Bdellovibrio bacteriovorus: one gene and its partner. The protein of the gene in region 1 interacts with the protein of each later gene in a pairwise test. Links are inferred from orthologs where the notes say so. Each region holds a gene or a part of one and is shown in the gene's direction. Other genes may lie near its edges.

What was found.
Region 2: the proteins of rho (region 1) and nusG interact in binary tests that used the Escherichia coli proteins (3 or more experiments, as listed by UniProt). The link is inferred for Bdellovibrio bacteriovorus from one-to-one orthologs.

Annotation. Positions count from the first base shown.
Region 1 is NZ_CP020946.1:3,735,102-3,747,118, reverse strand. The notes cover bases 9,140-12,017. They hold rho (transcription termination factor Rho), read left to right. Parts: upstream 9,140-9,653; coding sequence 9,654-11,381; downstream 11,382-12,017. Other genes in these bases: B9G79_RS17910 (hypothetical protein), read right to left, coding at 11,460-11,891; B9G79_RS17920 (PilZ domain-containing protein), read right to left, coding at 9,140-9,260. Outside these bases: B9G79_RS17960 (M12 family metallopeptidase), read left to right, coding at 1-692; NAD-dependent DNA ligase LigA, read right to left, coding at 689-2,689; Asp-tRNA(Asn)/Glu-tRNA(Gln) amidotransferase subunit GatC, read left to right, coding at 2,805-3,086; Asp-tRNA(Asn)/Glu-tRNA(Gln) amidotransferase subunit GatA, read left to right, coding at 3,097-4,569; Asp-tRNA(Asn)/Glu-tRNA(Gln) amidotransferase subunit GatB, read left to right, coding at 4,559-5,992; B9G79_RS17935 (Ppx/GppA phosphatase family protein), read left to right, coding at 6,007-6,921; B9G79_RS17930 (DUF192 domain-containing protein), read left to right, coding at 6,929-7,354; B9G79_RS17925 (LPXTG cell wall anchor domain-containing protein), read left to right, coding at 7,468-8,823; more of B9G79_RS17920, read right to left, coding at 8,892-9,139. UniProt on the Escherichia coli protein: Facilitates transcription termination by a mechanism that involves Rho binding to the nascent RNA, activation of Rho's RNA-dependent ATPase activity, and release of the mRNA from the DNA template.
Region 2 is NZ_CP020946.1:881,673-893,620, forward strand. Bases 7,552-10,360 are described here. They hold nusG (transcription termination/antitermination protein NusG), read left to right. Parts: upstream 7,552-8,593; coding sequence 8,594-9,127; downstream 9,128-10,360. Other genes in these bases: tuf (elongation factor Tu), read left to right, coding at 7,552-7,854; secE (preprotein translocase subunit SecE), read left to right, coding at 8,206-8,583; rplK (50S ribosomal protein L11), read left to right, coding at 9,190-9,612; rplA (50S ribosomal protein L1), read left to right, coding at 9,625-10,329. Also shown: B9G79_RS04265 (hypothetical protein), read left to right, coding at 1-301; B9G79_RS04275 (alpha/beta hydrolase-fold protein), read left to right, coding at 711-1,568; B9G79_RS04280 (HAMP domain-containing protein), read left to right, coding at 1,671-2,108; B9G79_RS04285 (acetyl-CoA hydrolase/transferase C-terminal domain-containing protein), read right to left, coding at 2,077-4,008; B9G79_RS04290 (hypothetical protein), read right to left, coding at 4,126-4,365; pyrF (orotidine-5'-phosphate decarboxylase), read left to right, coding at 4,513-5,232; B9G79_RS04300 (TrmH family RNA methyltransferase), read left to right, coding at 5,219-6,109; more of tuf, read left to right, coding at 6,664-7,551; rplJ (50S ribosomal protein L10), read left to right, coding at 10,566-11,096; rplL (50S ribosomal protein L7/L12), read left to right, coding at 11,180-11,548; B9G79_RS04365 (hypothetical protein), read right to left, coding at 11,863-11,948. UniProt on the Escherichia coli protein: Part of the processive rRNA transcription and antitermination complex (rrnTAC). The complex forms an RNA-chaperone ring around the RNA exit tunnel of RNA polymerase (RNAP).

The DNA of each region.
Region 1 (12,017 bases):
CAGCTTCCCCGCATGATGAGCCGTCAGTCAAAAATGAACTGACTTATGTGGTGCAAGACGGTGTGGCTGTCGTAAACGAAGACATCGTGATTGGAGTTCCCCGCAGCGCCAAGCTCCGTGGCAGTGTCGCCCTGGAAAGCGTCCAGTTGTGGGAAAACGGCGTGGTGCCGTTTCATATCCAGGATGATGTGCCCAACAAGTCAGAAATCATTCAGGCTATTGCCGAGTTTGTGGAAACTCCAATCAAGTTTGTTCCTTACAACCATCAGGAAGATGTTCTGGTGTTTGAAGCCGGTTCGGGGTGTAAATCCTATCTGGGAAAAGTCGGTGGCAAGCAGCCCCTGTGGATTTCCTCAGGCTGCGGTGTCACTGAGATCACCCACGAGATCATGCACGCCCTGGGGTTTATCCATGAACAAAATCGCAGTGACCGCGACCGGTTTGTTGAAGTGATGTGGGACAATATTCAGGAAAAGTACAAACACAATTTTGAACTGTTCCCGGCGTCATTGATGGTCTTAAGCGGGGCTTCGTCGTTCGACTTTGAATCGGTCATGCTGTATCAGCCGACGGCTTTCAGTAAAAATGGCGGAGTGACTCTGAAATCAAAAACCGAAGCGCAACTGGCACCCAGCGCGGCCCTGAGCGCCGGAGACATCCAGCGCCTTGTGCAGGTTTACGGCAAAAACTAAATCATGGCCTGCAGTTCATCCCAAGAGATGATCTTCACACCCAGGCCTTGAGCTTTTTCCACTTTTGATCCGGGATCATCACCCACGACAAGATAATTGAGCTTGGATGAAACCGAGCCCAGAATTTTTCCGCCGTTTTTCTCGATCAGATCTTTGGCGTCATCACGCTTCACCGGCAAAGTTCCGGTGATCAGGAAGCTCATCCCTGAAAGGGAACCCTCTTGCGCGCGCACGGGTCCTGCGATTTTCACGCCCAGGTCCATCATCGCATACACCTCATCGACAAGCTTTGGATTGCCTGTCCAGTCGCGAATGGATTTGGCGACCTTGGCGCCGATTTCCGGCACCAGCAGCAGTTCTTCCTCCGTCGCGGCCAGGAACTTATCAATCGTCAGGAAGTGATCGGCCAGATGTTTTCCGGTTTGTTCACCCACGAAGCGAATTCCCAGAGCGAAGATGAAACGCGCCAGCGTCGGGTTTTTACTGTTTTCAATAGACTTGATAATGTTGTCAGCAGACTTGTCACCCTGACGATCCAAAGAAAGAATTTGTTCTTTTGTCAGACGGTAAAAATCCGAAAAGCTGGTCAGCAATTTGTTGTCGACCAAGGTTTCAATCAGACGATCACCCACTTTGTCGATATTCATCGCTCTTCGGGCCACGAAGTGTTTCAGGGATTCTTTCACCACAGCGATACACAGTGGATTCACACAGCGGGTGACCACTTCGCCCTCGGCCTTCACGGCGACGGAACCGCACGCCGGACAGTTTTCAGGAATCGAATAAGGCAAACGGTCCGCAGGGCGCTTGTCAGGATTTACAACCTCCACGATTTCCGGGATCACGTCGCCGGCACGCTGAATGATCACGGTGTCGCCGATGCGGATGTCCTTGCGGGTGATCTCATCCTGATTGTGTAAAGTTGCATTGGTGACCGTGACGCCGCCGACTTTCACGGCCTTCATGATGGCCACCGGAGTCAGTGCCCCCGTGCGGCCCACCTGGACGACAATGTCTTCGACGGTGGTTTGGGCCTGTTCCGGTTTGAATTTCGCGGCGGTGGCCCATCTGGGACTTCTGGCCACCAGCCCCAGATCATCCTGCAGGCGCAAGGAATTGACCTTGATCACCACACCATCGATATCAAAGGGAAGTTTTGGGCGAACCTTTTCAATGTGGTGATAGTACTTCACAACCTCTTCCGGTCCCTTGGCCACCACCAGCAGTTCTTCTTTATAGGGAAGAACCGTCGGGATGCCGTGCGCACTGAAGTATTCCTGGATGTTCTTTTGGGTGTTGAAGGTTTCCCCTTCCACCGCACCCAGGGCATATCCAAAGAAACGCAGCGGACGTGAGGCTGCGATTTTGGAGTCCAGTTGTCGAACGGTGCCAGCCGCGGCATTGCGGGGATTGGCAAAAGTCTGTTGACCATTTTCCTGCTGAGTTTCATTCAGCTTGGCGAAGTCTTCTTTAAACATCAGAACCTCCCCGCGCACTTCCAAAAGCTCGGGTGGGTTTTTATGAGCAAGCTTTAGTGGAATGCTCTTGATGGTCTTGATGTTGTGGGTGACGTCTTCACCCACGGTGCCGTCGCCACGGGTGATGGCGCGAATGAACTGGCCTTTTTCATAGATCAGTTCCATGGAAAGGCCGTCAAATTTTAGCTCACACAGGTATTCCACGGGATCTTCGGTGTTGAGAAACTTGCGGACCCGTTCGTCGAACTCAAAAATATCTTCCGGAGAATAACTATTGGCCAGCGAAAGCATTGGCAAACGGTGCTGGGCTTTGGCAAAGCCCTCCAGAACTGTTCCGCCCACTCTTTGTGAAGGTGAATCGCTGAGGTCCAGACCTTTGGGGTTTTTTTCCAGCTCCAAAAGTTCGTTGAAGAGCTGATCGTATTCGTAATCTGTAATGATGGGCTTATCCAGAACATGATAGTTGTGGTCGTGTTCGGAAATGATCTTTTTGAGCTCTTCATGACGTTTTTTGGACATAGAACAATTTGCACCTATCTCTGAGGTCCAGTCACCATCAAACGCATTGGGCAAAAGATGACTCTGAAGATAGTTTGTAATAGCGTAGTTGTCGATAGACCGAGAGGAGCTTCCGGTGATTGACAAAAAGACGATCGAAACGATTGCCAAACTTGCCCGCCTGCATGTGACGGATGAAGAAGCCCAGGAATACAGCACCCAGCTGGCCAAGGCCCTGACCCACTTTGAGCAGATTTCAAAAATCAACACTGCCGGAATAGAACCTTTGGTGACCCCAACGGAAATTGAGGCTTACTGGCGTGAAGATGTTGTCAGTCAGGAATTCACGGCCGACGAAATGACTGGCAATGCTCCGGATCGTGCCGGCAATCTTTTTAAAGTTCCCCCGGTTGTTTAGGAGGTTGATTGTGGATTTAACATTTGCCTCTATTTCGGAAATTGCCGAAGCCGTCAAAACTCGCAAGGTCAGTGCCAAGGAAGTGGCACAGCATTTCCGTAAGCGCATTGAGTCTTTGAACCCGAAACTGAATGCCTTCACTTCCCTGAATCCTGTCGCGGTTCAGGACGCCGAGGCCTTGGATGCACGTATTGCCAAGGGCGAGGATGTCGGTCTGTTGGCGGGTGTTCCCTTTGGAATCAAAGAGATGTTTTGTACCAAGGGTCTTACGACCACGGCCGGAAGCAAGATTCTGGAAAACTTTGTTCCCCCTTATGACGCCACAGCGGTGGCGCGCCTAAAAAAATCCGGCGTCGTGGTGATGGGAAAATTGAACCAGGACGAATTTGCCATGGGTTCATCCAACGAAACGTCTTTCCACGGAGTGGTGAAAAATCCGTGGGATCTGGAGCGAGTGCCGGGCGGATCTTCCGGAGGCTCGGCGGCCGCGCAGGCTTCACGTCTGGTGGCGGGAACTTTGGGAACTGATACGGGCGGATCGATCCGTCAGCCCGCCAGCTTCTGTGGCATTGTCGGGGTAAAACCCACTTACGGCCGTGTCAGCCGCTATGGCATCATTGCTTATGCGTCTTCGCTGGATCAGGCAGGCCCCATGGTAAGTTCGGTGAAGGATGCGGCTTTGACCTTGGAAGTGATTTCCGGATTTGACCCGCAGGATTCCACCACCGCACAGAAAAAAGTCCCCGCCTGGAGTCAGAATCTGAAAGCCGATGTGAAAGGCATGAAGATCGGTCTGATGAAAGAATACATGACTGGAAATTTGCATCCAGACGTGCAAAAGACTGTGGAAAACTCGGTGGATACATTGAAACAACTGGGTGCTGAGATTGTTGAAGTCTCTGTTCCCATGACCGAGTTTGCCGTGCCGGTGTATTATCTGGTGGCCGCCAGTGAGGCATCGTCGAATCTTTCCCGCTATGACGGCGTGAAATATGGATACCGCGCGGAATTTAAAAATCTGTCAGCTGTGGATTTGGAAGAATTCTACAGTCAGACCCGCGGGCAGGCCTTCGGGGCCGAGGTCAAACGTCGTATCATGCTGGGAACCTACTGCCTTTCTAGTGGTTACTATGATGCATTTTACAATAAAGCCGGTCAGGTGCGCCGCCTGATCATGCAACAATATCTGGAAGCCTTCAAAAAATGTGATGTCATCCTGAGTCCTGTGACCACCGCGCCCGCCTTCAAGATTGGCGAGCGGGTGTCTGATCCGCTGGCGATGTATCTGAATGACATCTTCACCACTTCAACAAATCTGGCCGGGCTTCCGGGAATGAGTGTTCCCTTCGGGCAATCTCAAAGCGGTCTTCCCATCGGCATTCAACTGACGGCAGGTCACTTTGAAGAACAAAAAATGCTGAATGTGGCTTATGCACTGGAGAGCGCCTCTTTGGTGAAAGGAAAACATCCCCATGTCATCTAGAGGCTATGAAGCTGTCATAGGCATTGAGATCCACGTGCAGCTAAGCACCAGGACAAAAATCTTCAGCTCGGAAGCAACCACCTTTGATGCCGGTGACAATGAAAACACGTCACCCGTCAGCGTGGGCATGCCCGGCACCCTGCCGGTTCTAAATAGCAAAGTGGTTGAGTACTCGATCAAAACGGGCCTTGCTCTGGGTTGTGACATCCGTCGTAAATCTGTTTTTGCCAGAAAGAACTATTTTTATCCGGATCTTCCAAAAGGCTATCAGATTTCCCAGTACGATCAGCCGATCTGTGAAAACGGCTCCATCACCTTTAAGGTGGAAGGGAAAGAAAAAACTGTTTCCATCACCCGCGCACACATGGAAGAAGACGCTGGAAAATCCAATCACCACGGCGAATACACTTTGATCAATTACAACCGGGCCGGCATTCCACTGCTGGAGGTGGTCTCGGGTCCTGACATGCGGACTCCTCAGGAAGCCGCCGAATACGCACGCACGATCCGTCAGATTGTGCGGTACTTGGATGTGTGTGACGGAAACCTGGAAGAAGGCTCTTTGCGCTGTGACTGCAACGTTTCGGTCCGCAAAGAGGGCGCCACTCAGTTCGGAACCAAAGTCGAAATCAAAAACATCAACTCGTTCCGCTTTGTGGAAAAAGCGATTGAATATGAAATTGAACGTCAGATTGACTGTGTGGAGCGAGGTGAAAAGATTATTCAGGAAACCCGTTTGTGGGATCCGGACAAGAACCGCACCTTCTCAATGCGCGCCAAAGAAGATGCGCAAGACTATCGTTATTTCCCGGATCCGGATCTGCTGCCGGTGATAGTTACTGACGACATCATTGAAAAGTACAAAAAAGAACTTCCGGAGCTTCCGATTGCCCGCGCGAAGCGCTTTCAGGAGCAGCACGCATTGCCAGAGCTCGATGCCGCCGTGCTGACCACGGAAAAAGATCTGGCGGATTTCTATGAGGACACAGCGAAAGAATCCAGAAATTTCAAGGCGTCCTCGAACTGGATTATGACAGAGCTTTTGCGTGAATTGAATTCCGCCAACAAGAACATCAAAGAATCCCCCATCAAACCGGCGCAGTTGGGCAAAATGATCGCGATGATCGACAAGGGCACAATTTCCGGTAAGATTGCCAAAACCATCTTCCAGGAAATGTGGGACTCCGGAAAAGATCCGGAAGTCATCATGAAGGAAAAAGGACTGGTGCAGATCTCGGACCCCGCCGCCATTGAAAAACTGGTGGATGAAGTGCTGGCGGCTAACGCGCAGACCGTCGAAGATCACAAGTCCGGCAAAAAGAAAAACCTTTTTGGCTTCTTTGTCGGCGCGGTGATGAAGGCCTCCAAGGGGCAGGCCAATCCGGAACTGGTAAATAAGATCCTTCAGGAAAAGTTGAAATAGAACAGGATAAAGAAATGAAGAAAGTTGCAGCACTTGATCTGGGAACGAACACTTTTCTGTGTCTGATTGCTTCAGGCGACAAAGACGGAATCAAAAAGGTGCATCGTGATTTGATGCAGGTTGTGCGTTTGGGTCAGGGGGTTGGTCAGACCGGCGAATTCCATCCCGATGCCTTGGCCCGGGCCCGCCAGTGTCTGACGGAATTTAAAAAAGAAATCGATTCTGAGCATGTCGATCAGATTCTGGCGATGGCGACCTCGGCCGCGCGAGATGCGCGTAATGGTCAGGAGCTTTTTCGTATTGGCGAAGAGCTGGGAATTCCGATTGAAATTATTCCTGGCGAGGATGAAGCAAGAATCACTTATCTGGGCGGGACTGCCGGGGGCACCGATCCGAATGTGACTTCCCTGGTGGTGGACGTTGGCGGTGGCTCCACCGAACTGATCGTTGGCAAGGGCGCTGACATCCTGTACGGCCACAGTCTTGATATTGGGGGTGTTCGCCTGACGGAAAAGTTTGTCACAACCCAGCCGGTGATCGAAAAGGATCGCAAGCCCTTGGAAGCCTATATTCAGGAGCAACTGGCGACAATTTTGCCAGAAATTACAAAGCACAAGATTGATCAGATCGTGGCTGTTGCGGGAACACCCACAGCGCTGGTGGCGATCGAGGTCGGTGGCTTTGATGAAAAGAAAGTGGATGGTTTCTTTTTGAAGAAAGACCGTCTGGCCCATTGGGTGGAGGAATTTGCCCGTACCACCGTCGAAGAAAAAAAGACCAAGTACCATCTGGGCGGCCGAGCGGATATTATCTTTGCGGGGGCCTCGATCCTGCTGGCAGTGGTGGAAGCTTTAAATTTGGAAGGTATGGTTGTTACGACCAAAGGGGTTCGGTATGGTGTTGCGCTGGAAATGTTCTACGCTCGCTAAGTTTGTCATGTTTGCAGGACTGTTCCTGGTCCTGCTTCCGCAGGCCTTTGCGGCCAAGGAATTTTCAAAGAAGAAAGTCACTCTGGGCTCCAAGACCTTTGTCGTGGAGGTGGCCGAGACACCTGACCAGCATGAGCGCGGCCTGATGTTCCGCTCACAGATGGGTGAAGATGAAGGAATGCTCTTTATATTTAAAAATGAGGAAACCCGATTCTTCTGGATGAAGAACACATTAATAGATCTGTCCATTGGCTACTTCGACAAAAGTCTGACCTTGATCGATGTGAAGGAAATGAAGTCCGGGAAAGGTGTTCCGGACTCGGCCTTGCCGTCTTATGCCAGTGCACAACCTGCGAAGTATGCGCTTGAAATGAACAAAGGTTGGTTCGATAAAAATAAAATAAAGATGGGTTCCAAACTCAAGATCCACTAGATCAAAAGTCCAGTGATTTTCTTAGTGTTTGCATGACTTCGATCTTGTGCTTAGATTGTTAATAACGCTTTACTGAAACAGTATGTTTCGTGGCATCAATCAAGGATGAATACATGATGAAAAAACTCGTTATCTTACTAGCGTGCCTAGGTCTGGCATTCCAAGTAACAAGCTGTACGTCTAAAGATAGCCAAGCAGACGCTGAAGTTGCTTCCGACTTCGATTCCGCAGACCTTGAAAAACTAGAAGGTGATGACGCCCTTGAAATTGCTGGTGATGACTCTTTGGCCAGCGACCAACTGCCAGAAGATGCTCTGGGCGAAACCACAACAACCACTGAAACAACAACCACAACTGCTGAAACGACTCTGGGTGATGATCAGGCCACCACAGAACAGACCGATGTCGCGACGACCACTGAAACTTTGCCAGCCGACCCGTTCGCAGAAGCTCCTGCTGCCGATGTTCCAGCTCCAACAACTTCTGTAGCTGAAACAACAACGACGACGGACACTTCCTCCAACTCTGTCTTTGAAAGTTCCACTGTGACTGAGTCTTCCACGACAGTGGTTGATTCCTCTTCGGAAGCTCCGAAGAAAGCCAGCGCTCCATTGCAAAAAGTTGCAACAACTCCTTGGAAGGCCGGCGGCACCTGGTTCAATACAGTTTACTTCGCTCGCCCGGGTGACACTTTGAAAGGTATCAGCCAGATGATCTATGGCGCTGACAAGCGCAAGGAACTGAAAAAAGGCAACCCGACATTCAATTCCCGCGACGTTCGCGCTGGTGACAAGGTTTACTACAATTCTCCAAATCGTCCGGACGACTCTGCCCGCATGATCACTTACTACGAAGACAACGGCATTGCGCCTGAGACTTACGTGGCTAAAGCCGGTGACAACATCAGAAAAGTTTCCAAAGACCTTCTGGGTTATGACAACGCATGGAAAGAGGTTTGGTCCTCTAACTCTGTAGACTCCAAAGGCAATATCGCTGAAGGTACAGAGCTTCGTTACTGGAGAGGCGGCGCGGTTGCTGCGGCTCCGGCTCCGGCGCAACCTGCGATGGAACAACCGCACCAGGAAGTGGCTGGCAATATGCCTGCGGCTCCTGCGGAAGAAATCCCGGCTCCACCAATGCCGGAAGATCCAATGGCTCAGCAGGCTCAGATGGACATCCCACCGCCTCCGATGGAGCAAGCGGGTGATATGGCTCCGCCTCCTCCGCCGCCAGACATGGCTCAGGACATGGCGCCACCACCACCACCACCACCAGTGGAAGCAATCAATCCTCCGGCTCCGCAAGTGGCTGAAGAAGCTCCGACCGGCATGGATAACGACACAACAATGGCTTTGGCAGTTGTTGGTCTGGCAGCCGCAGGTTTGGCAGTGCTGATTGTGATGAGAAAGAAAAGAAAACAGAAAGAGCTTGAACAGCAGGCTATGGACAACACCCACGTAGGAACATAATCAGGTTCCCGGGTCCTCCAAAAAAGAAAAGAGCGAGTTTTCACTCGCTCTTTTTGTTTTTCCGGATCTTATCCGACTTTTTTAAAGATCGTATCCATTACGGACCGGCGATCGTTTCGGGAGTTTTCCACGAAATAGATCAGGTCATCGACAATCTGAACGTCACGGTTGTTCACCGGCATGAACTTCACGCCGACCCCAACAGAGTTGGTCCAGATCACATGAGCGGCGATCTTGCGCTCACGACCGGCCACGATAATGACCAGGTTTAGTTTTTCGTTGGCGCGAACTTCTCCGCCCTCAAACTCTAAAAAGGCTCCCGTGATGCTGATATTCTTAAGCGTGCCTTTGGTCTCTTCGCGCGCGTAATTGCGCTTAAAAGACACCTCGAGGTTAAGAGGGGTTCTTGGTGCCGGAACTGTATATGTGTCCTCCACGTCAGACTCCTTGTGCTTAAATTTGGATACTATCCTTTCGGTATTACTTACCAAAAATTAATAGGGAGTCGGGGTGATTTTTGAAATTTCAGGTTAAAATTTTGAAAACCGGACCTTCCCAGGCTCATATTTAAACACCTGAAATGGCTTCACTTTTAGAAAACAAAAAAACTGTTAAGTTTCCAGTCATTATGAACAACTTTCTGTTTCCTCGACCCTGTTTCACCCTGAAACAATCAGCTTACAAAGGGGCTCCCGGGAGTTTTGCTGTTGACAAGCGGGGGGCGGCTCAAGGACAGTGGGGTCATAACGAATAAGTACGAATCCAGTCGGATCGGCTTCCTATATATATCGCTCTTTTTTCTGATTTAAATCCCTACAAGGAGAATTTGTTTGTCTGAACCTAAAGATCAACAAGGCGTTGAGGTGGTAAAAAAACGTACCCGCACTGCGAAGAGTACTACTGAAGAAACCTCTGCTCCAGCAGCTGCCGAAGCTTCCCCAGCACCTGCAGCCGAAGCCGCACCCGTTGCGCCACAAGCCACTGAAACTGCCCCTGCCGCTCCAGCCGGTCAGGAACCTCGCCAGGACAGACCTCAACAAAATCAGCAACGCCGTGAATTCCGCCCGCACAATCGCGACAATCGTGATCGTGGGGATCGCAATGACCGCGGTGACCGCAACGACCGTGGGGATCGTGGTGGTCACAGAAACGATCGCGGCAACAATCAGCGCCGTGACTTCCGTCATGACCGTGGCCGCGATGAAGCCCAGCCGATGGGTGATGACGCTCACTCAGCGATGCCGGCCCAGGTTCAGGACGTGGATTTGGCGGACATTTCTTTGACCGACGAGGAAAAGAGCTGGTTGTCCTCCAAGGACTTGAAATCAAAAAACATCACGCAGCTAACAGAGCTTGCGAACAAACTGAAAATCGAAAACGCTGCCGGTCTTCGCCGTCAGGACATGATCTTCGAAATTTTGAAGCGTGCCGCGAAACTGGGTCAGGACATTTATGGTTCTGGCGTTCTGGAAATCCTTCCGGACGGTTACGGTTTCCTGCGTTCTCCGGATTACAACTATCTTCCAGGTCCGGATGATATCTATGTTTCTCCATCCCAGATCCGTCGCTTCGGTCTAAGAACCGGTGATACGGTGACGGGAACAGTGCGCCCGCCGAAAGATGGCGAGCGTTACTTTGCATTGTTGAAAGTGGATTCTCTGAACTTCGAGACCACTGAAAAAGGCAAAGACAAGATCTTGTTCGACAACTTGACGCCGCTTTATCCTAACGAGCGTCTGAAGCTGGAACACAGCCCTGGTGAATACACCACGCGTGTTGTGGATTTGATGGCTCCGCTGGGTAAAGGTCAGCGTGCCTTGATCGTGGCGCCACCAAGAACGGGTAAAACCGTTTTGATGCAGCAAATTGCCAATGCGATCACGCACAATCATCCGGAAGTGAAATTGATCGTTCTTCTGATCGATGAACGTCCGGAAGAGGTGACCGACATGCAACGTACCGTAAAAGGTGAAGTTGTATCGTCCACGTTCGATGAGCCACCAACTCGTCACGTTCAGGTTGCCGAGATGGTTATTGAAAAAGCAAAACGTCTGGTTGAACACAAACACGACGTTGTCATCCTGCTGGATTCCATCACTCGTCTGGCGCGCGCTTACAACACGGTTGTTCCGCCTTCTGGAAAAATCCTGTCTGGTGGTGTGGACTCCAACGCCCTTCACAAACCAAAACGTTTCTTCGGTGCGGCTCGTAACATCGAAGAGGGCGGATCTTTGACTATCATCGCGACGGCTTTGATCGATACGGGTTCCCGTATGGATGAGGTTATCTTCGAGGAGTTCAAAGGTACTGGTAACGCCGAGATCCACCTGGATCGCAAGCTGATGGAAAAACGTATCTTCCCTTGCATGGACATCAACAAATCCGGCACTCGTAAAGAGGACCTGTTGGTTGATAAAGCAGACTTGAACCGTCTGTGGATCCTGAGAAAAGTTTTGGCGCCCATGAACGTTATCGACGCGATGGAATTCCTGATCGATAAAGTTGAAGGCACGAAAACAAACACCGACTTCCTGAAGGCGATGTCTGGACCAGGCTAAGCTTTGCTTAGCCCTGGATATTGGAGATTGGAAATTTGAGGTTATGAGGAAGGGAGTCGATGAGACTCCCTTTTTAATTTATGGATTGGGTTGTGGTTGAGGCTCGGGCTGCGGTTGAGGTTGCGGTTGCGGTTGGGGCTCTGGCTCTGGAGTGGGTTCGGTTTTTTTCAAAGTATCGGTTTCACAACCGCCATAGATCTGATCGGTGTTGATGACACCTTCAAACGGATAGACGAAGTCGGACATTCCGTCGGAGCCCTCTTTGGTCGTATTCACCGTCAGCTTGTGGTTTAAGCCTTCAGAGGTGATATGGATCAGGCCGCCTTTATCAAATGTCACTTTACCGGTCAGCTCAACCGAGCCCTGATCCGGAGTGGAGACTTTCACCTTGTTGGTGTCGGAGTTATAGGACACGGAAATAAAAGGTTCAGTGAAGGTGCAATAGATGCTTTCGGCCGATGCCACATGAGACAGGGTTAAAACGGCCGCAAAAGGGATCAGAAACTTCATGGAATTCCTCCTTGTTATAGTGGCTCAAGGGTAGGTGCGCCCGGGGTGGCTCTCAAGATTCCGTCAGGGGCGAAGGCAAAATACAAGGGGCTGTCGGCTTCGGGGAGGTCCGGTTTTCCTGGCGTT
Region 2 (11,948 bases), 2.8 Mb from region 1 along the record:
CATGATTGCGGCAGCTAAAGCGGGTAAGTACAAACGTTCTGACATGAGCTTCGGTTTGTTCCCGTTCCTTCAGTACACTTTCAACGACCGTTATTCCTTCAGAACTGTGTTCGGTTACTTCCAGTTTGCACGTTACGAAGGGTATGCTGACAACTTCCAGTTGGAACCATATCAGTCTGTTGGTACCGGTATCTCTATCACTCGTGATATCTACCTGTATCCAAACGTACAGTTCACACCAAAAGACATCCGCGCAGACCGTACAAACGTAGCATTGTCTGCCAACCTGAACTTGTTCTAGTTTCGGTCGGTGAAAAGGGGGCATCTGACTGCGTTGTCGGTGCCCGTCCTCACTCCGACGTGCTTGGAGCACGCCTGCGTTGCGGGCGGTCGCCTCCGCCTTGCATCTGTCCCCTTTTGACCAACCTTGGTTCCCGGTTTTTGGGGGCGGGGAACGGGGAGTGGGCTTTGAGGCAGTTCGTTTTTGGAAATTTTTGTTGAGGATATTTAAGTTTGAAAAAGGCTCCCCTGCGGGGCCTTTTTTTGTTTGGGAGCCAGCCTGGGTAATACCTTGGTTGGCTTTTTGCGTTTTGGGGTTGTGGTTGTTCCTTTGTCTGGTGTTGGGGGGCAGGTTCAGAAAGTGTGGTGGCGGTCGTGGGTTGCCTTTTGGCTGCGATTCGGCGAGCCTTATTCTTGTGTGGAGGTGACTGATGAAACTCGCAGTAGGGATGCTGGCGTTTTCTTTGGTGGTGTTTGCTTCAAATGGATTTGCGGGGGCGCAGCCGGTCTGTGGCACTCAAACGACTTCTTTGGGCGATTCTTATAATTATTGTGTTCACACGGGCAATCGTCAGAAAACCCAGGACGTGGTTTATTACTTTCATGGATTGTGGGGGAATGCCCGGCAGTTTTTTGATCAGCGTCGTGACACCTCGTGGGTGCTGAAGCGCTGGGCCCAGTTGGGGTATGAGCCTTCGGTGGTGACGATCTCTTTTGGTGAAATCTGGCTGCTGGTCAATAATCAGAAATTCCCTCTGCTGCCGGTTTTTCAGAATGAGATGATGCCTTTTCTTGAAGGTCAAGTCGGAGGCCTGGGTAGCGGGCGCCGCCTGTTGATGGGGGAATCCATGGGGGGCTTCAATGCTTCGCAGGCCTCTTTGCAGTTGCCGGCGACCTTTTCCAAAGTGGCTTTGTTGTGCCCGGCCCTGACCGTGATCGGGCCTTATTCTTCTGAAGCTGATATCGACAAATATATTGCTCGCACCAAGGCGCTGCGGTCGCGCGTGAATTTGATGCTGGGAATTTCCCGCGAGGTTTTTGCTGACGAGGCCGACTGGCAGAATCACAATCCCTTCAATCTGCTGACGCGGTATTCGGGCCTGATCCGCCCGGTGTTCTTTGTTTCCACGGGGCTGCAGGATGAATTTGGCTTTCAGGAAGGATCGGCTGAATTTGTAAAGGCCGCCCAAGCCGTGGGAATGTCCGCGACCTGGAGTCCCCTGGCGGGGGGGCACTGCAAATACAACCGTGAGGCTGTGGCGCAGTTTTTCCTGAGCCGCACCCGCTGAAATGAAGTGAAAAACTTTTGGACGTTTCTCAATCAGAAACGTTCCCTGGTGGATACTGACATTTAACGAGTTTAACCCGCAGGGCTGGGATATAATTTGGCTATGAAAACATTCCGTCCGCGCCGCAAGTTGATCGTCAATCGCGAAGTGCAGTTTGATGTGGTCATGCATGTCAGCGTCTTTGTTGCCGTGCTTTTTCTGGGGCAGATGTTTGCCGCTTGGTTGTTCATTGGAAAAATTCAGGAATTGGCCGGGACCGGTGCCTTTTCAATGATGTCGGTGCAGGAATTTATCTCCCGCTATAAAACTGTGTTTTTGGTCTATCAGTTGATCCCGGTGTTGCTGGGGTTGGTGGTGGGCTTTTGGTACTTCAACCGCATGACCCGCAGAATTGTCGGTCCGCTCTTTAATATCAAACGCACGGTGAAACGAATGGCGGATGAAAATCTTGATTCGGTAGAGATTCACCTGCGGGAAAATGATTATTTCCAGGATCTGGCCCAGGACATCAACGTGGTTCTGCAGAAAAAGCCGAAGTGATGCGGCCCTTGCTTTGTTCCAGGGCCCCCAGCACCAGCTTTTGAAAGAGCCATTCCCTCAAGCCACGGGGGCGATTCAGTTCCATTCTTTTCAAGCAGTCCTGATATTCCAGGGGGTCTGTCTTAAATCCCTTTTTCAGCAGTGCCAGAAGTTTTCCCAGGGATTCCTCCTGCGCCTGTCGCAGTTCGCCCAGGGCCAAAGCCAGCAGCTCCTCATCCAAAGTAAAGTCACTGCCAAAGGCAAAGGGCGGGAACAGCCGGTCAAAGCCTGCTTCCCGGGCCTGTTTTAAAAGTTCTGCGGGTGTGTTGTGACGGGCCCACTCCGGAATTTGATAGTCGGAGCGAAGTTTACCTTCTTTCTGCGCTTTGATTTTCAAAGACTCCTGAAACTCAGAATCGGCGATGTTCAGCAGTTCTTTGATGACCTCCTCGTCGGTCTTGCCGCGCAGGTAAGCAATGCCGTATTCAGTGATCACGATGTCACGCAGGTGGCGGGGGATGGTCAGTTGTCCGTGGGACCACAGGATATTGGAATGACGGCGGCCCTTGTGCTGCCGTGTGGATCGCAGCATCAGCACGGAATGGGCTCCTTCCAGTTCGTGGGCCATGGCCACAAAGTTATACTGCCCCCCGACGCCACTGACGACGGTGCCGCTTTCCAGAGTGTCTGAAGCGGCCGAGCCCAGCAGGGTTACGTTCATACAGGTGTTAAAGAACCGGGCTTTGCGCCGCTGACGTCGCAGGGCCAGTTCGTTGCCATCATAAAGATCATTGACGATGGACACGCGGGTCATGTTCAGACCGTCAAATTCCTCGCCCTCCAGATGGCGCAACCATTTGTACAGTTCGCTGGATCCCAGAAAGAAAGCCCCATGCAGATAACGTTTTTGTTTTGAAACTGGCTCCTGTACCTGACGTTTTAAAATCCCGGCTTTGCGCAGATTCATAAAACCGTCCATGACCATTTCGCTGGTGCCGTACAGGCCTTTTTCGAAGGGCGTGCGATACAGGTGCAGTTCACGTGCGTGCCGGCGGTGTTGCCAGAATTTTTCCGACAGCACTTCATAATCGGCGCCTTTTTGATGACGAAGACAGGCAGAGTACACCAGTGCCTCTGACAAAGAGCCGATGCCTATTTGCAGGGTGCCGTCATCTTCCAGCAGATGACTGGCTAAAAAGCCGATCAGATGATCTGTCCAGTCCACCGGAGTCCGCGGCAGGGCAAAAAGTTTGCGGTGTTGACGGGGGTCCTCGACAATCATGTCAAAGTAATCGGGACCGACTTCGGCATCCGTCCCCAGAAAAGGCAGTTCGGGGTGGACCACTCCCAGCAGCAGGATTTTTTTTTCGGCCTTGCGGTATTGATCTATCACATCCAGGGTCAGATCGGGATTGCAGCTCAGGCTGTAGCGCGGGCCCTGATCTGTCTGGCGGCAGGCCACCAGTTGCAGCACCACTTCGATATTGCATTCGACCAGGTACGAGGCCACGTGAGTGTAATTCAGGCTGACGTAATCCTGCTGCGCAGAGTCCGCGTGCAGGGCCTGGCCGGCCTGAAAGTAAAACTCATGAATGCGGACATTGCCGGGAAGCTCGCCATGCCGGCGGTCTTTCAGGTACTCAAACACGGGATAATCAGGTCCGAAGTGACGATCCAGAAAAGGGGACAGGAATCGTCGTTCCAGATCGCTTTGTGGAGAGGGAATATCCAGTGAAAGAGCGGTGTAGATTTCCAGACGGCGGTCAGGCAGGTCTTTGACCCGGTTGTACAGCAGATTGATCAACTGATTGGGTTTGCCAAGACCCAGCGGAGCAGCCACGCGGATAACCGGTCCCAAAGTGTTCAGGAGCGCATCCACAGCCGTTTCAAATGAATGGAACTGACGGGGTTTCTGGTCCATACCCTATTGAAAACCCGGGGCAGCCAAGTGCAAAGTCTTAAATGGCGAATTTGTATTTTAAACGGCAAAAAAAAGAGGCTGCCTTTTCGGGGCAGCCTGCTTTGTTTCTTTAACGAATTACTGGCATTCGTTTTTGATCGCTTTATCAGCGTTCTGATAACGAGCATAAAGCTCTTCATACTGGTCCATGTAAAGCTCAAGAGTGTCAGAGTTTCTTGTGCTTCTCATTTTTTCGCGGATCCAGTTCATTTCTTCAGCAAGTTTGGCTTTGTAGGAAACCAATTGACCGCAGGAAAGAGCAGCCTGGGAAGAGGAAGCAGCGCCAACGATGGCCAATGCGATAAGAAGAGCTTTCATGATAAATCTCCTTTTGAGTTAATGAATTCTGATTTCGGGGCGAACCTACTAACGCAGGACATGAAAGACAATCTTTGATGCCGCAGGAATAATTTTTACATAATCGGGGATTGCATTTATGATGGGTTCGTCTTCCCAGGAGTTTCCATGAACAAAAATCTGCGTGCTCACCCCATGAAAAATCCGATTATTCTGGCTCTGGATGTGGATACCCGCGACAAAGCCCTGAAAATTGCCGACGATGTTTCAGATATCGTCGGGGGCATCAAGCTGGGGCCGCGCCTGTGTCTGCGTTATGGAATGGATTTCGTGAAGGAAATGGCGCAAAGAGCGCCGGTTTTTCTGGATAACAAACACTTCGACATTCCCTCGACGATGGAGGCCGCAGTTCGTGCCAGTTTCGAGGCCGGGGCGTCTCTGGTGACGGTGCATGCCCTGAGTGGCAAAGAGGCTCTGACCCGCATGGCAGCGGTGGAAAAAGAGCTGAACCAGCAGCGTCCGTTCCGCATTCTGGCCGTGACGATTCTGACTTCCTGGGATCAGAATTCGCTGCCGGTGAATATGAAATCTCAACCGATTGCCCAGCACGTGACGGAGCTGGCGGCTTTGGTGAAGGATTCGGGTTTGTCCGGTGTCGTGTGTTCCCCTCACGAATTGGACCTTTTACAAAACCGCGATCTTTACCTTGTCACTCCGGGAATTCGCTTTAGTATGCAGGATTCCGGCGATCAAAAACGTATCATGGGACCCAAAGAAGCTCTTCGTGCAGGAGCTTCGGCGCTGGTCGTGGGTCGCCCTATTCTGGAAGCTTCCAACATCAAGGAAGCTGCCACTGATTTTGTGATGGCAATGTATGAAGAAAAATAACTCTCGTCCGTCTGGCAGAAACAACTCTCAACGTCCTCAGCAGGGTGGTCGCCCGCAGCAGGGCCGTGCTCAAGGCGGTCGTCCGCAAGGGGGCCGTCCCCAGGCTCATGCTCCTCGTGAAAATCAGATCCCGCGTGACTGGCGTGTGGTGATCGGCACGCATGCGATCAATGAGGTGCTGAAAGTGCGTCCGAAGCAGGTGAAGGGCTTCTGGATTCGTCAGGGCTTTGAAAATTCAGGCGATCTGCGTGAAATGAACGAACTGGCGATGAAAAACCATATCAAAGTTGAATTGAAGGCCGAAGCTGCGCTGGAAAAATTCGGTCCGTCCCAGCAGGGAGCCGCTATCTTTGTCGAGGGCGCTCCGGAATTTGATATGGCTAGTCTGGAAGGCCTGGATAAATCCATGGTTCTGATTCTGGATGGTATTGAAGACCCTCATAATCTGGGAGCGATCCTCAGAACCTCCTGGCTGGTGGGGGCGCAAGGGGTTCTGATTCCGGAAGACCGCGCGGTGGGTTTGACGCCTACGGTACATAAAGTGGCTTGCGGGGGCGTGGAGCATGTTCCGGTTGAAGAGACTACGAACTTTGCTAACTATGCGGAAGAACTTAAAAAACAGGGTTATTGGATCTATGGTTTAAGTCCGCGTGGAAAGCGATCTATTTTCGAATTAGAGCTTCCGGACAAGGTGGTTTGGGCAATTGGTTCAGAAGACAAAGGAATGAGAGTGACAACGGAGCGCCTTTGTGATGAATTGGTCTTCATACCGCAAGCTAGTTCTTCGGCGAGTTATAATGCCTCTGTGGCGACAGCCATGGCATTAACTGAGACCCTTAGACAGCATGCGCCGCGCGGAAATCGAAAAAAATCGTAATCTGTCGAATAATTATCTTTGACGGACGTTCTTTTTCTCCGTACAACATTTCGGTTATCTCAGTAAGGCTGGTTTAGCTCAATTGGTAGAGCAGCTGATTTGTAATCAGCAGGTTGCGGGTTCGAGTCCCATAACCAGCTCCAAATTTTTCTGGGTAAGCATTCACAAGTGGGTAGGTGCCCGAGTGGCTAAAGGGGACGGACTGTAAATCCGTTGGCTTATGTCTACGAAGGTTCGAATCCTTCCCTGCCCACCATTTTTTTTGAATGTTTTCCCGGAAAAGTTTTGAAACAGAAGAGAAGAAATTCTCTTCGGGCGTTCTGAAAGGGCGGGAATAGCTCAATTGGCTAGAGTATCTGCCTTCCAAGCAGAGGGTTGCGGGTTCGAGACCCGTTTCCCGCTCCAAATTTCAGAACTAATGCCCATGTAGCTCAGTGGTAGAGCACACCCTTGGTAAGGGTGAGGTCGTCGGTTCGGCTCCGATCATGGGCTCCACTTAATTGGCTTTTAATTTTTAAGGTTAAGATAAATAAAAAATCTCTGCAGGAGGAATAATGTCTAAAGAGAAATTTACACGTAATAAACCGCACGTAAATATCGGCACTATCGGTCACGTCGATCATGGTAAAACCACTTTGACTGCTGCTATCACTACTACTCTTGCAGCAGCTGGTAAAGCTCAAGCAATGGCTTACGATCAAATCGATAAGTCTCCAGAAGAGAAAGCTCGTGGTATCACGATCTCCACTACTCACGTTGAGTACGAAACTGACAACCGTCACTACGCTCACGTTGACTGCCCAGGTCACGCTGACTACGTAAAAAACATGATCACTGGTGCTGCTCAAATGGACGGAGCTATCTTGGTAGTTTCTTCTGCTGACGGTCCAATGCCACAAACTCGTGAGCACATCCTTCTTGCACGTCAAGTAGGTGTTCCTGCTCTAGTTGTATTCATGAACAAAGTTGACATGGTTGACGATAAAGAACTTCTTGAGCTAGTTGAGCTTGAAGTTCGTGAACTTCTGTCTAAATACGAATTCCCTGGCGATGACATCCCAGTTGTTAAAGGTTCTGCATTGAAAGCTCTTGAAGGCGATCAATCTGAAATCGGTCGTCCAGCTATCATGAAATTGATGGATGCTTGCGATACTTACATCCCAGCTCCAGTTCGTGCAGTAGATAAAACATTCTTGATGCCAGTAGAGGACGTATTCTCTATCTCTGGTCGTGGTACAGTTGTTACTGGCCGTGTAGAGCGTGGTATCGTTAAAGTTGGTGACGAGATCGAAATCGTTGGTATCCGCCCAACTCAAAAAACTACTGTAACTGGTATCGAGATGTTCCGTAAACTTCTTGACGAAGGTCAAGCAGGGGACAACTGCGGTGTTCTTCTTCGTGGTACTAAAAAAGAAGACGTTGAACGTGGCCAAGTACTTGTTAAACCAGGTACAGTTAAACCACACAAAAAGTTCAAAGCTGAAGCGTACATCCTGACTAAAGAAGAAGGCGGACGTCACACTCCATTCTTCAACGGGTACCGTCCTCAGTTCTACTTCCGTACTACAGACGTTACTGGCGTTTGTACTTTGAAAGCTGGAACTGAAATGGTTATGCCTGGTGATAAGATCGAAGTTTCTGTTGAACTTATCGCTCCTATCGCTATGGAAAAAGAGCTTCGCTTCGCGATCCGTGAAGGCGGTCGTACAGTTGGAGCTGGTGTTGTTACTGAAATCCTTGAGTAATAACGCAGCGTAAGCTAAGTAATAATCACCCGGGGGACTTCTTGACAAAAGAGTCCCCCTCGGTGTTTCTTGGCATTCTCAAAAAAAGGTCTGAAAAGTCTATTTTTTGAGGTTTTTGTAGTCTCAATAGGTTTTTCCTAATGAGAAATGATCCAGCGCAAGGCGCGCCGAGGAAAGCGTACCGGGGTACGCCGACGAGGAAGCAGCGCAGTCGATGGGTCAGTTGTCATTAGGAAAAAGTGCAGGGGTGTAGCTCCAGCGGTAGAGCGAACGACTCCAAATCGTTAGGTCGTGGGTTCGAATCCCTCCGCCCCTGCCAATTTTGACTCCATAACTTTAGGATGAGGAATAATGGAAAAGGCCAACTCTAAGATTTTGACTATCAGCTTTGCACTTGCAGGTATCTTGGTCGGTTTGACCGTCTCTCTTCTAATCAAGGCATTCGCTGGCGCATTCGGTGTTGTGGCTCGTGCTGCTGACTCTGATATGGTTCGCCACGGGATCCCTGTTTTGGCAGGTTTCGCGTTGTTTGCCGCTCTTCAGTTCAACCCACGCGTTCACACTTGGGGTGAAGAGGTTGTTTCTGAGATCCGTAAAGTTGTTTGGCCTTCCCGCAAGGACACAACGGCTATGACCATCGCTTGCGTGGTTATGGTTCTTATCTCCAGTGTTATCATCAGTTCCTTCGATCTGATCTCTGGCTTCTTAATCAACTTTCTTATGAAGTAAGGACGGAACCATGGAAAAAAAGTGGTACATCGTTAACGTTCAGACCAGCTGTGAAAACACAGCTAAAAAAGCCATCGAAGAAAAGATCAAATCTTCCAAAATGGAAGAATTCTTTGGCGAAATCCTGATCCCTGCGGAAAGCGTAGTGGAGCTGGTAAAAGGTCAAAAACAGACCAAATCACGTAAATTTTTCCCGGGTTATATCTTCGTTCAGATGTTTTTGAATGATGAGACTTGGCATTTGGTACGTAATTCGTCTAAAGTCACGGGCTTCGTGGGCGGCACTAAAACCCGTCCTCCGGAAGTTCCGGAGGCTGAAGTTCTTCGCGTAACCCAGCAAATGGCTGGCGTTGCTGAAAAACCAAGACCGAAAGTGAAGTTCGCTGTGGGTGAGAACGTGACTGTTATCGACGGTCCATTCTCCAACTTCCAGGGAACTGTAGAAGAAGTGAACGAGGACAAAGCGAAGCTTAAAGTTCTTGTGAGCATCTTCGGTCGTCCGACTCCAGTTGAGTTGGACTACATTCAAGTAGAAAAACCATAACCAGAAGCCGCATAGGGCGGCCGATGGATTTTAATTAACACAACCTCTTGCAGGAGTGGGTCATGGCAAAAAAAGTTACAGGAATGATCAAGCTGCAGATACCGGCAGGGAAAGCTAATCCAGCTCCACCCGTTGGACCGGCGCTCGGACAGCATGGGGTAAACATCATGGAATTCTGTAAGCAGTTCAACGCTCGTACACAAGCGTTGGGTGATAGCATCATCCCTATCATCATCACTGTTTACCAAGACAGATCGTTTACTTTCATCACAAAAACACCACCGGTGTCTTCTTTGATCAAAAAGGCGTTGAAACTGGAATCCGGTTCCAAACAGCCTCAAAAAGACAAAGTTGGCAAAATCAATAACGATCAAATCAAGCAAATCGCTACAACGAAATTGCCTGACTTGAACTGCTTGAAAGTTGAATCCGCAATGTCACAAGTTGCTGGTACAGCTAAGAGCATGGGCATCGACATCGCGTAAGGGTGGTAATAGATGGCAGGCAAAAAATTCGCAGCGGTCGCTAAAAAAGTTGATTCTGCAAAAAAGTACACTGTTGAAGAAGCATTCAAACTGGTTGTTGAAACAGCTCCAGCTAAATTTGATGAATCTATCGACGTAGCATTGCGCTTGGGTATCGACCCTAAGCAATCTGACCAACAAGTGCGTGGAGCTATCGCTCTTCCTCACGGTTTGGGCAAAGAAGTTAAAGTTGTTGTTTTCGCAAAAGGCCCGAAAGAAGCTGAAGCGAAAGCGGCTGGCGCTGACTTCGTAGGCGCAGACGACCTGGTAGCTAAAATCCAGGGTGGCTGGTTGGATTTCGATAAATGTATCGCGACTCCGGACATGATGGCGACTGTTTCTAAAGTTGCTAAGATCCTGGGGCCTCGTGGTTTGATGCCGAATCCAAAAATCGGTACTGTAACTATGAACGTTGGTGAAGCTGTAACTGCCGAGAAAAAAGGTAAGTTGGACTTCCGCGTTGATAAAGCAGGTATCGTACACGCTGGTATCGGTAAGAAATCCATGGGCGATGCTAAACTTAAAGATAACTTCATGACTTTGTTGGGAGCTATCGTTAAGGCTAAACCAGCATCTTCCAAAGGTATCTACCTTCGTTCTATCGCTGTAGCGTCCACTATGGGCCCAGGCGTTAAGATCGAGCCAAATGCAGCAGCTGCTGCAACTGGTGCTAACTAGTAAATTTTAAGGCTCTGAGCGTGCTCAGGGCCTTGTTTTTTATCTGGTTATTTTGTATTAGTTCATAAAATTATTGCGATCAGAGACAGTAGGTTTCTTTCAGTGGATGTAATCCCTCGTTTGTGGGGGGCCTACCGAGATAAGGCAAAAAGGTTCCATGCGACCTCCAAACCGACCTGATTCGCACAGGCCCCTTCGAAAGAAGGGCAAAAAGTCTAATGAAAGGAGGCTCACATATGATCACTCGCGCAGATAAAGAGCAGGAGATTAAGCTAATCACGGAGAAATTCGGAAAGGCTAAGGGAGCTTTCATCGTCGACTTCAAAGGCATCAAGGTTGAGCAAGTAACTAACTTGCGTAAAAAATTGAATGCTGCTGATTCTGAGATGAAAGTTGTTCGTAATACTCTTGCAAAAAGAGCGTTCAAAGATCACCCAGCTATTGAAACAGCATTTGCTAATTCAATGAAAGGTACTAACGCCATCGTATTCTCTTACGGTGAGGTGAACGCGACTGCAAAAGCATTGGCTGATTTCGCTAAGGACGTAGAAGTTCTTCAAATCAAGTCCGGTGTTATGGACGGCGCTGCTTTGGATGATGCTAAGATTAAATTCTTGGCGACACTTCCGGGCAAAGACCAGCTTCGCGCTATGTTGTTGGGTACATTGTTGGGTGCAGGTTCTGCACTTGCTAGATGTCTTAACGCTTACGCTGAGAAAATGGGCGGCGGCGCAGCCGCTGGTACTGAAGAAGCTCCACAAGCGTAATTGCTTGAATCCCGAAGGTTCGGGACTGATGGTGCTGAATATTTGAATTTTTAAATAATTTTTTTATATCCCTGGAGGATAAAATGTCTCTGACTAACGATCAAATCGTTGAAGCGTTGTCTGCGAAAACTGTTCTAGAAATCGCAGAACTAGTAAAAACTTTGGAAGAAAAATGGGGCGTTTCCGCTGCTGCTCCAGTTGCTGCTGCTGCTGCAGGTCCTGCTGCTGCTGTTGAAGAAAAAACTGCTTTCGACGTTATCCTTGTTGACGCTGGCGCCAACAAAATCAACGTTATTAAAGAAGTTCGTGGCTTGACTGGTTTGGGTCTTGCTGAAGCTAAAGCCCTTGTTGAAGCTGGTAACAAAGCTGTTAAAGAAGGCGCTACTAAAGAAGACGCAGAAAAAATCAAGAAAGCTCTTGAAGCTGCGGGCGCGAAAGTTACTGTTAAGTAATTTCTGCCACTTAGTTTATACTAATGCCGAAAGCCTCGTGGAAACACGGGGCTTTTTGCATTTTGGCCCTCGCTTTACCCTTCGTTGGGATTGGGCTGGGGGCTTAGGGATGCAAAACCTTTCGGACAGTCCTCGCGCGGTGGGGACTTTTTGTTTTGCGGTAGTATTTTATTTTTAGTTTTCTGAGTGCTTGATTGGATTTTCGGGCGCTGTGGAACTCAGGTTTTGCATCCCTAAGCCCCCAGCCCAATCCTAACGGGGCTTGCGGTGGCCAAAATGCGAAAAAGCCCCTTTGTTGGGTGCTTTGGACTTTTTTACCAGGCGAAGCCAAGTTTTATGCCGAAGGCTTCTTGGGTTTCTCGGTCGGATCTGTCCCATTTGATGTCTATGTGGCTGTATT